3 regions of the Candidatus Symbiopectobacterium sp. NZEC127 genome follow, and region 2 is predicted to be linked to each of the others. Evidence: predicted binding sites of a transcription regulator. Region 2 holds the regulator's gene; each other region holds the start of a gene.
What was found. The regulator PurR, encoded in region 2, represses purine synthesis genes. The targets are predictions, from matches to a motif close to CANGCAAACGTTTGCNTG.
Positions count from the first base shown of each region.

Region 1: a site for PurR is predicted at 899-916, ahead of J5069_RS12205 (NCS2 family permease). Genes of this name have one in related genera too.
Region 3: a site for PurR is predicted at 1,289-1,306, ahead of gcvT (glycine cleavage system aminomethyltransferase GcvT). Genes of this name have one in related genera too.

Region 1 is NZ_JAGFPG010000002.1:475,789-478,068, forward strand. Features, by position in the region: gene J5069_RS12200 (hypothetical protein) at 1-362, shown strand, start outside; gene J5069_RS12205 (NCS2 family permease) at 1,088-2,280, shown strand, end outside.
Region 2 is NZ_JAGFPG010000001.1:1,263,712-1,265,991, reverse strand. Features, by position in the region: gene cfa (cyclopropane fatty acyl phospholipid synthase) at 1-426, opposite strand, end outside; gene purR (HTH-type transcriptional repressor PurR) at 858-1,883, opposite strand; gene J5069_RS05685 (YnhF family membrane protein) at 2,278-2,280, shown strand, end outside.
Region 3 is NZ_JAGFPG010000002.1:413,920-416,199, reverse strand. Features, by position in the region: gene gcvH (glycine cleavage system protein GcvH) at 1-18, opposite strand, end outside; gene gcvT (glycine cleavage system aminomethyltransferase GcvT) at 152-1,246, opposite strand; gene fucO (lactaldehyde reductase) at 2,025-2,280, shown strand, end outside.

The DNA of each region.
Region 1 (2,280 bases), on a different contig from region 2:
ATAGAAATATGAAACCATTATCACCAAGCAGTTTACCAAGGGCGCTTGGCAGGGATGAACGGATAGAGAACGTACAAAACTATCTAAAATTGCACGGGGGTATTCTGGATGTGACTATTCAGGATAATCCCAGGATAATAAAGCGAGAACTTAAGTATAATAAAGAAAGGGTAATTAAGTTCGATTTGGCAATGAACGACAAAAGTCTATTAACGTTTAACCAAGGTATCTTTATTGCCGACGGGCAACCCTCTGTTGCTTTCGTGACCACGAGCGATAATATTGCCATTGCTTCTGGAGAGGTAAATGCTGAACCGCCTGTTGAAGTGAGTCGGCAACGGATATTAAAGCACCGCAAATAAAAAAAGCGGATATCAGAAGATACCCGCTTTTCAGTCGCACACTACGTTTTCGGCAGTGGCGGAAATTTGTGCTAATCGCGAGCGATTAACGGAAGATAGCGTAGGGAGCCAGACCGCGATAGGTTTTGCCCAACGCTTTTATTACTTTGTTGATATTACGGACAATACTCATCTTCTTATTCCTACGCTTTCTTGAATCTTAGTGGTTAGTGAACATGTTGAAGTTAACGCTAACGTTTTCGAACATGGCAACGATTTTTTTGATCAGTTTCATTTGTCTCTCTCCGAGTGATTGTTCATTTTTCTGTGATGCTCTTCACGTTTTTAAAGATACGCCGGTTGGCCGCGCTGGTCAACTTTTTTGTGAGCCTAATCACAAAAAAATGGTTCATGGGTTTTCTGTGCATGAAACGCCGTTCTGTTTTGTCGAGCGATAGATAAATTGTCTGGATTATCAGTTGAAATACACCGCCCAGAAGCAGGATAATCCCCCGTTTCTCCTCCGACCTGCCAAATGCACCTGTGATGCGTCCCGCAAGCTAATCGTTTGCGTCCATTTTCAGTGTGATGTGCATGGTGTTCGGGGGCGTCTGATATTTGCGCTGCGGCGCGGAAGCGCCGTTGTTGTGGGTGCGTGCAGCGATGGGAGATCGTCATGGCAGGCAAGGCCATATGCACCCTCCAGTTTTACTTTTACAAATAATGACATCTCAGGGGATACCACCATGTCAAATAGCACTCGTCAGGCTGGCAATGCGGCGCGTCCGCAAAGCTCACTTGATGCTTTTTTTCACATCACACAGCGCGGCAGTAATGTAAGACAGGAAGTGCTGGCCGGGTTAACCACGTTTCTGGCGATGGTGTATTCGGTCATTGTCGTGCCTGGCATGCTGAGCAAGGCGGGGTTTCCGCACACGCCGGTGTTTGTGGCAACCTGTCTGGTCGCAGGGCTGGGTTCCTTGCTGATGGGGCTGTGGGCCAATGTGCCCATGGCAATCGGCTGCGCCATCTCGCTTACCGCTTTTACCGCGTTTAGCCTGGTGCTGGGCCAACAGATCAGTGTTCCGGTGGCCTTAGGGGCGATCTTCCTGATGGGGCTGCTGTTTACCGTGATCTCGGTGACCGGCATCCGTTCCTGGATCCTGCGTAACCTGCCGTTGGGCGTGGCGCAGGGTACCGGTATCGGTATTGGCCTGTTCCTGCTGATCATCGCTGCCAATGGCGTGGGTCTGGTGATCAAGAACCCGATCGACGGTCTGCCTGTTGCGTTAGGTAACTTCACCTCGTTCCCGGTGATCATGTCGTTATTGGGACTGGCGGCCACCATCGGTCTGGAAAAACGTCGCGTGCCGGGCGGCATCTTGTTGGTGATCGTGGCTATCTCGATTATCGGCCTGATTTTCGATCCGAACGTGAAATTTCAGGGCTGGTTCAGCCTGCCGAGCCTGACTGATGAAAACGGTCACTCGCTGATGTTTAGCCTGGATATCATGGGTGCATTGCAACTGGCGGTGCTGCCAAGCGTGCTGGCGCTGGTGATGACGGCGGTGTTTGACGCCACCGGTACTATCCGCGCGGTTGCCGGGCAGGCGAACCTGCTGGATAAAGATGGGCAAATCGTTAACGGTGGCAAAGCGCTGACGGCTGACTCGGTGAGCAGCATGTTGTCCAGCCTGGTCGGGACGTCTCCGGCGGCGGTCTATATCGAATCTGCGGCGGGTACGGCAGCGGGCGGTAAAACCGGGTTGACGGCGACCGTGGTCGGTGTGCTGTTCCTGTGCCTGCTGTTCCTCTCTCCGCTGTCTTATCTGGTGCCGGGATACGCCACCGCACCGGCATTGATGTATGTCGGCTTGCTGATGCTGAGCAATGTCGCCAAGCTGAATTTTGATGACATTGTTGATGCCATGTCTGGTTT
Region 2 (2,280 bases):
CCAGTAGCCGCAGGAATATTGCATATGCGTATCAAGCATCAGGCTAAACAGATCGTTGCCCAGATCGTAATGCTCCTCGCCGACAATCCAGGCACGCTTGCGCGATTGCAGGTTAATCAAACGCGTGGCGACAATATGCAAAATGTCTTTGAGATGATGGGGGGCTTTTTTCTCAAGCCCCGCGCGTAAGAGACGCCGAAAAAAGCAGTCTAAACGATCGCACTCCCACCAACCGTCCATATAGCTTTCCCCGAGTCCCAGTGAGCCTTCACGCAGAACGCGCTTGTAGAAATCGGGGTTGCGTACCCTGATATCAAACGGTCGAGAACCATTGATTTTGATATCAGCGATAGCCAATAACGCTTGAACGATCCGGAACCAGGACGTGTTATTTTCTGCCAGTTCCTCTACATATGATGAACTCATAACTTCTCCCAACCTTGCCAGGCAGCGCCGCAAGGAACAGCATAGACAGTCTTTCATCAACCCTAACGCTGCGGTTTGCGCACAGCGTGTTCGAATCACGGGCAAGTTACCCGTTGTTCAAAGAGTAAGCGGTTGCATTCGTGCGCAGCCGTTTATGCTTGCCCGTTGCACAGTGGCAGCAGGCATAACATCCATCGTCTACTCTCTGGATACCCAGAGGGAATGAAGAGTCAAAGCCGGTACGTGGTAGCACGTAGGGGCACGTATCCTGATACGCAATTCTGCGCTTTTTGTAATAAGGATAAGTGTAGGGATATTGTCCGAATGAAAAACAGTGTATGACTGCTTCAATCAGAGGACAAGTCGAAATTGATTGATGCAGCCATGAAGAATATAAAAATCAATATATTATAAGAAAATCGTCTTAAACATTAACGGCGATAGTCGCGGAACGGACCATCACCCACGGAACGCCGCTCAATAAGGGTCGGATGAACCTCAATCACCTGTGCATCTTCGCGCTTGCTGGTGATGCGATCGAGCAGCATGGTAAAGGCAGATTGACCCAAACGCTCTTTGGGCTGGTGGATGGTGGTCAAGGCCGGCGTGAAATAACGCGCATGGCGAACATTATCGTAGCCAATCACGGAAATATCTTGCGGTACACGTAGCCCTAGCTCATCTGCCGCGCAGATAGCGCCCATCGCCATGATATCGCCGCCGCAGAAAATGGCGGTCGGGCGCTGTTTCTGCGCCAAAATCTGGTGCATGGCTTTATAGCCGGATTCCGGTTCAAAATCGCCCTGAACAACCCACTCATCGCGTACCGTGATATCCGCTTCGTGCAAGGCTTTGAGAAAACCCAGATAACGCCCACTGCCGGTGTTGCGTTCCTGAATACCGGGAATGGCACCGATGTCGCGGTGGCCGCGCTCAATCAGGTATCGGCCAGCCAGATATCCGCCTTCAAAAGCGTTGTCAATAATGGTGTCGGTGAAATCGCTGTGTGCCTGACCCCAATCCATCACCACCATGGGAATGCTGCGATAATCCGCCAACATGCCCAACAGTTCGGGCGGATATTCCGCACACATCACCAACAGGCCATCGACCCGTTTTTGCGCCAGCATGGAAAGATAGGCTCGCTGTTTTTCCAGGTTATTGTGCGAGTTGCACAGAATCAGGGTGTAGCCTTTGGCATAACAACTGTTTTCAACCGCTTCGATGATTTCTGCGAAGTAGGGTGCTTCGCTTGAGGTGGCGAGCAGTCCGATGGATTTGGTGTGGTTGACCTTTAAGCTCCGCGCTACTGCGCTCGGGGAGTAGTGTAATTCCTTGATGGCTTCCCGCACGGCCGTTTTGGTCTCTTCGGCGACGAAACGTGTTTTGTTGATGACGTGAGAGACGGTTGTAGTTGAAACGCCAGCACGCTTTGCCACATCTTTGATCGTTGCCATCTAAAAATGACTCCTGAACCTACTTGTTACGGCAGTATATAGTTTGTTAATCGTTTGCTTTTGCGTAATGTTCTCTTTCTGATGGAATAAACAGGATATCAGAAGGAGACTGCCGACGTACTTTGTACCTAAAGGGGATGCATTGATCCCATTGAAGATGACGTGTTCGGACACCGACGCAGCGCACGGTAAACTGCGAATTCTGGCTGATTTGCCGCGAAAGTGAAAGGGATAATTGATATAATTAGTGCAGCCGGGATCGGAGATTTTCCCTATAAATTGTGTAACAATACCTTCTTGGCGTCATTGTGCTGCGGCGATTGGCGTGCAAAAAGCAATGTGGCATCCAATGCGGCGGCAATTTCCACGCATTTCTGTGTTTCAAGGAGATAGAATG
Region 3 (2,280 bases), on a different contig from region 2:
TGGAATTGTGCTGCTCATTGCCCTGCTCTCCTTAAAATCGCTTCGTCGTATCGAATCGCGCAATACCCGCCTTGCTGCAACGCGCAGGCGTTTGGGTATATATCGCGCTAACGTTAATCAATAAATAATCATGGTCACATCGGGCACGGCGTCAAACCAGCGCCTTGCCGCCGCGAATAAATACCGGTTTAGTCACCTCTACGGGCACTTCGCGCTGGCGAATTTGCACCAACGCCGTTTCACCAATACCCTGCGGCACGCGAGCCAGTGCAATACTGAAGCCCAGCGTGGGAGAAAAGGTCCCGCTGGTTATCATGCCTTCCTGTACCGTGCCACTCGCATCGGTAAAGCGCACCGGCATTTCATGGCGCAGCACCCCTTTTTCACGCAGCACCAATCCAACCAACTGCTCAGTGCCTTCGCTGCGTTGGTGGGTCAGCGCTTGCCGACCAATAAAATCACGCTCTTCCGGTTGCCAGGCGATGGTCCAGCCCATATTGGCGGCCAGCGGCGAAACGCCTTCGTCCATGTCCTGACCATAAAGATTCATGCCCGCTTCGAGGCGCAACGTATCACGCGCACCGAGGCCGCACGGCTGCACACCAGCCGCCAGCAGCTGTTGCCAGAACGTCACCGCCTGCTGTTCGGGCAGGGCGATTTCATAGCCTGACTCACCGGTATACCCGGTGGTAGCAATAAAATAGTCGCCGGTTTGTACACCGAAAAAGGGTTTCATACCCGCCGTTGCCGCGCGCTGTTCCGCACTGAGCAACGCCTGCACTTTCTCTTGTGCCAACGGCCCTTGCACGGCAATCAACGCCAGTTCGTCGCGTTCCTGCCACTCCACGTTAAACGCTTTGGCATGTTCGGCGATCCAGGCCAGATCTTTCTCCCGCGTGGCGGAGTTCACCACCAGCCGGAAATGCGTTTCAGTCAAAAAGTAGACGATGAGATCGTCAATGACGCCACCCGAGGCGTTTAACATCCCGGTATAAAGCGCCTTGCCCGGTTGCGTGAGTTTGGCTACGTCATTCGCCAGCAGATAACGCAGGAATTCGCGTACGCGCGGGCCGAGTAAATCCACAATGGTCATGTGCGACACATCGAACATGCCTGCATGACGTCTAACGCTGTGATGTTCATCCAACTGTGAGCCGTAGTGCAGCGGCATCATCCAGCCGTGAAAGTCGACCATCTTCGCGCCATCGGCTACATGTTGCTGATACAACGGAGTTTGCTGTGTCATTTTTTCTCCCGAACCTCTCCTTGCAAACGGCGCGAATCACGCCACGCAAACGCTTTCTTTGCGTTGAACTTACCACCTCTTCCACAGGGCTACCACACCCTCTGTCATAAGTTAAACTATATATCAGCCGTGAAAGACAAAAAGAGTGCCAGAGCACAAGGCAACGAAAATCGCCAAATTAAAATCATTAATTAGGATAAAAAACCAATAATATGGATTTAAAACAAAAATAATGACACAAATATTCGCATCGTTAGAGAATGATCGCCACAGCGATATTTGCAATGGATTAGTTTTTATAATGCAAAAAAATAGCTGGAATTAGAATATTTCAACCAAAGGCTACGGTTATGCCGCGGTGCCAAAAACGCTAAAGATGACGACGATCACACCCACCTTGCGCTCACTGCCACCGCGTCACCGACGATGGCAACGAGGGGAAGGCAATTCCCCTGTCACGTATCCATACTGATTGAATGGGTAATATCTATTTATCAGCGATCCATCACGGTCTTTCCGTTGTTGATGGCATAGAAGCTAACGCTATGAAGATTAACGTTTCGCGCCTTGAGGGCGTTTCCCGCCCCGACCGCTTGCGCCACCCAACCCTTTTCAGCATCTATACCCTAAATAATTCGAGTTGCAGGAAGGCGGCAAACGAGGGAATCCCGATGAGCTTACTCAAGTAAGTGATTCGGGTAAGCGAGTGCAGCCAACACACCTGCAACTTGAAGTATGACGGGTATCTTAAAATCAAAATGTTATGGAGAATACGACGATGACCCAAAGAATGATCCTTAACGAAACCTCGTATTTTGGTGCGGGGGCGATTAACCATATCGTGGAAGAGATAACCCGACGTGGTTTCCACAAAGCGTTGGTGGTCACCGACAAAGACCTGGTGAAATATGGTGTGGTGAGTAAAGTCATCACCCTGCTCGATCAGGCGGGCCTGCCCTACGAGGTTTACGATGACGTGGTGCCTAACCCCACTATCCGCGTGGTGACCGCAGGCATTGAACGCTACAAGGCCG